One region of the Paraburkholderia sp. SEWSISQ10-3 4 genome, then DNA from elsewhere that is predicted to be linked to it. Evidence: riboswitches for the same ligand, from Rfam matches in the RefSeq annotation. Region 1 holds a riboswitch; the other holds the start of a gene.
The links. Region 1 has a riboswitch for cobalamin ahead of M0D68_RS35435 (TonB-dependent receptor). Riboswitches for the same ligand answer to the same signal wherever they lie in the genome.
Positions count from the first base shown of each region.

Region 2: another riboswitch for cobalamin. It lies ahead of cobG (precorrin-3B synthase); the one in region 1 lies ahead of M0D68_RS35435 (TonB-dependent receptor).

Region 1 covers NZ_JALPRI010000036.1:33,480-35,677, reverse strand. The annotation lists gene M0D68_RS35440 (hypothetical protein) at 1-351, opposite strand, end outside; cobalamin riboswitch at 559-816, shown strand; gene M0D68_RS35435 (TonB-dependent receptor) at 907-2,198, shown strand, end outside.
Region 2 covers NZ_JALPRI010000023.1:99,525-101,722, reverse strand. The annotation lists gene cobG (precorrin-3B synthase) at 1-940, opposite strand, end outside; cobalamin riboswitch at 1,033-1,212, opposite strand; gene cbiE (precorrin-6y C5,15-methyltransferase (decarboxylating) subunit CbiE) at 1,297-2,198, shown strand, end outside.

The sequences.
Region 1 (2,198 bases):
ATTTTCTCCATGGCGGGTGACGTCGCTCTCCGCTTCTTCCTCATGCGGCGCGGCCTCGAGCAGATCGAGCTGATTATCAGGCTCGCTGTGCGCGCGGGCCCGCGGCAGTTTTTCGAGGATCGCATTGAGGCGCACCTGTGCGTCGTCGATCTTTGCCGACAGCGCGTCGCGTTCCGCCTGCAGCGCATCGCGCTCCTCGCGCATCAGCGCGAGTTCCGTGCGCGTGGCCTCGGCTTCGGCACGCGTTTGGGCGAGCTGATCTTCGAGCGCGAGCCGCGCTTCATTGTGGCGTTGGCTGATCGTGATCAGCTTGCCGATATTCTGTGAAAGTGTTTCGAGTTCGGTGAGCATCTGCTGCGTCCTCTAAAGACATCGCATTTTAGCGCGGAATGTCGCAGGTTCCGACAATTGTCTCGTTTCGAGACGTAACAACATCGCTTTGTGCCGGCTTTTATCGACCATATGATGAAAAACAACTCATGCATCGGACAATAACCTGCACTTAACAGAACAGTTTGCGCACGGATTAACCATTCTTGACGGACCCGAGGGCCGCTCCTAAACTGGCCGCACTTTGGTGCCCGCGCGCGCTTTTCCACAGTGTGCGCAGTTAAACGGGAAGCAGGGCGCGCGCTTCGCCTGAACGCGCCAACCTGCGCTGCCCCCGCAACGGTAAGCGACCGCATTCGTCATGCAGGTCGATCCTGATCGCGTGTTTGATGCTTAACACGCGAGTGTGCCACTGCGCGTCACGCGTGGGAAGGCGGGATCGATGTGTCGCCAGCCCGGATACCGGCCAGAGGGAGAGGCTCGTTCCCGCGCAAACGTAAAACAACGCGGGCGCCTCGTTACGCATCGGCCCGCGGGGAAGCGGGCCGCGCACGCTATCCACAGGAATGTCATCCCATGCTGTCCCCTATCGCTCGCGCGGCGTTGCTCGCCTTTGCGAGCCTGCCGCTCGTCGTGCATGCGCAAGCTGCTTCTTCTCCGTCGCCGTCTTCATCTTCTTCTGCCGATACGGGGGCGAGCGGTTCGTCAGCCGCGGTGTTGTCGCCCGTTGTCGTGACCGCGGAGCGCGGGCCGCAACCGCTCGCCGATGCGATCCCGCAGACCACGCTGTTCGACCAGCAGGACATCGCCGATACGACCGCGACCGATTTGCCCGGCCTGCTGCAACTCGCGCCCGGCGCGCAAATCTCGCGCACCGGTGGTCCGGGTTCCACGACGAGCCTGTTTCTGCGCGGCGCGTCGTCGACGCAATCGCTTTTGCTGATCGACGGCGTGCGGGTCGACTCCGTGAGCCTGGGCGCGCCGCAACTCGCGCAGATTCCGCTCGACCAGATCGATCACGTCGAAGTGGTGAATGGCAACGTGTCCGCGCTTTACGGCTCCGGCGCAATTGGCGGCGTGGTGCAGGTGTTCACCAAAGACGGCGGCGACCATCCGCCGCGTTTCAATTTTTCGGTGGGCTATGGCAGCTATCACACGCAGACGCAGCAGGCCGGCGTGAACGGCTCGCTGGATAAAGACGGCAACACCACCTTCAGCATTTCGCTCGCGCGTTCGAAAGACGACGGCTTCTCGTCGCTCAATCCGTCGCAGGCGCCCAACGCGAATCCGAACGCGAACGGCTATCTGAACGAAAGCATCTCGGCTTCGCTGCGTCACAAGTTCAGCGACAAGTGGGACGCGGGAGTCACCTATTTCCAATCGAACGGCAATAACAGCTATGACAACGCGTACGGTGTGCCGACCGATCTGAACAACCTCTACAGCAAAGTGCGCCAGATGTCGGTGTTCGCGAACGGCAAACTGACCGACCGGTGGACCACGCACTTCATCGTTTCCGAAGGCGACGACCGCAGCGTGGCGAATACCAACGGCATCTACAACGGCCGCTTCGATACCGACAATCGCCAGTACACGTGGCAGAACGATTTTGCGCTCGCCGCGCAGCAGAAACTGCAGGTCGGCTATGAGCATCTGGATCAGAGCCTCGACTCGGATACATTCACTGCGCCCGACCGGCATGTGGATTCGGGCTTTGTCGGCTACACGGGGCGCTTTGGGCGCAATCAGATTCAGGCCAACGTGCGGCGCGATCAGTATTCCGATTTCGGCGGGGCGAACAGTTACTATCTCGGCTACGGTTTCGATATCACCGAGCATTGGAAGGCGACTGCAAGCTATTCGGATTC
Region 2 (2,198 bases), on a different contig from region 1:
CCACAACTCGCTGTGCGTGCGCGCCGAGTCGCAAAGTGGCATCGGCAGGTGTGGGGCGTTGCCAGTTTGCAAGCGATGTGTCGCGTGACAGCGGGAAATCGACGTACGTTTGAGCGTGCTGCAATACGGCGTCGATGGAATGCGCGGCGAGCAGGTGACGCATGCGCGTGTCATCTGGAGCGGCCAGATCGAGGAACGTGTGCAGCAGCGCGCAGACGAGGTCTGTGACTTGCGAAGGCAGCACGGCGGCGAGAGCGCCGGCGTAGTTCGGACGAGAATGGTCAACGGCGCTATGCGCGATGTGTTGGAAGGCATCGGAGTTCGCCGCAGCTGACGGGCAACCCGCCAATCCGAACACAAATCGCACACCGTCTTCGGCCTGCATGGCTGCTAGCCAGACATCGTGCGGATGATCCAACCTGGCAAGGCGCTCACCACCATCGAGCAGTAGCGCGAATTTCGGCGATAGCGCCGCGAAACGCGGTTCGGATTGCAGCAAGGTGAGCAGTTCGACGCAAAGCGGCCTTGTATCGAACAGCGCAAACGGATCGCGTCCGGCAGTCGGGCTCACCATCAGATTGCGCACATCGTCCGCCGAGGTCGCTACCAGCACGCCGGAAGCATCCACCGCACCGCCCGTCGGAATCGGCCCAAGCCCCGCATCGACCAGCGCCGCGATCAACGCCGCCTCATGCCCGCTTCGCACACCACGCACCTGCAGATTCGCGCGATTGGTCAGCTCGACCACACCCGCCGCATGCCGCTCACTGACATCAGCAATCACCGCCGCCTGCGCCGCGCTCAACTCGCCTCCGGGCAATTTAATCCGGCAAATCCCCCCATCACGCGCCGCGACGATGCGCAGCAGCCCCGGACACGCCGAGGGCCGCAGCACGAGAGCCGCGTCGGGCAAAGCAGTGGAGGGCGAAGCTTGATTCAAGACGGACACCGGGTTGAGCGTCGCGCGACGGCCCGAGCAAGCCGCAAAGCGGCCCTTGCTACGGCATCGGTACACCCCGCCCGATGTAGGCTGGCACGAACAGTCTGGCCGGCAGGTCTCCTGGCTGGCAGGTCATGGTCCGCCGCGGCCTTCCCGGTCGAACCAGTGGCGCGGAGCGCAGGCGGACTCGCTGCATACAGTTGCGGGGGCAGCCACAGCGACACTGTGTTCCCTCTTCGGCCCCGAAGGGCACCGGCGGCTGTATTATGCCTTTTTTCGAACAGTACAACGAGGCTGGACGCTTTGATCGGCGTGGCACAGCGGATTATTTGAAGATACAGAAAGAGGATGGATGCATGCCGGCGTGGCTGACCGTGGTGGGCATAGGCGATGACGGCTTCGCCGGCTTGGGGAGGCCCGCGCGGCGCGCTTTGCTGGAAGCGTCGGTGGTTTATGGCGGTGAACGTCATCTGGCGATGCTGCCCGCGCGCCTCGCCGCGCGCCGTGCGGCATGGCCGAAGCCGTTCGATCTCGCGCCTTTGCTGGCGGAGCGGACAGGGCCCGTGTGTGTGCTGGCGAGTGGCGACCCGATGCTGTTCGGCGTCGGCGCAACGCTCGCGCGGCACTTGCCGGCAGGGGAGTTGCGGGTGCTGCCCGCGCCCTCGTCGTTGTCGCTGGCGGCCGCGCGGCTTGGCTGGCCGTTGCAGGATGTCGCCACGGTTTCGCTGGTGGGAAGGCCGTTGCCGACGCTGAATGCTCATTTGCACGACGGCGCGCGCGTCTTCGTGCTGAGTGCCGACGGGCGTACGCCTGCCGCGCTGGCCGAACTGTTGAATGCACGCGGTTTCGGCGCGACGCGGATGACCGTGCTGGAACATCTGGGCGGTGATCTGGAGCGGTGCATAGATGGCCGCGCGCACCAGTGGCCCGCAGGGGAAGTGGCGGCGCTGAACCTGATCGCGCTTGAATGCCGCGCAACGGAAGGCGCGCCGCGTTTGCCGCTGACCGTCGGCTTGCCTGACGACGCCTTTCGCCACGACGGTCAGTTGACCAAGCGCGACGTCCGCGCGATTACGCTGGCGCGCCTCGCGCCGACGCCCGGCGAATTGCTATGGGATGTGGGCGCGGGCAGCGGCTCGATTGGCATCGAATGGATGCGCGCACACCCGACCTGCCGCGCGATCGCGATCGAAGGGCACGCGGAGCGGCAGCGCTTCATCGAACACAATCGCGATGCGTTGGGCGTGCCGGGTTTGCA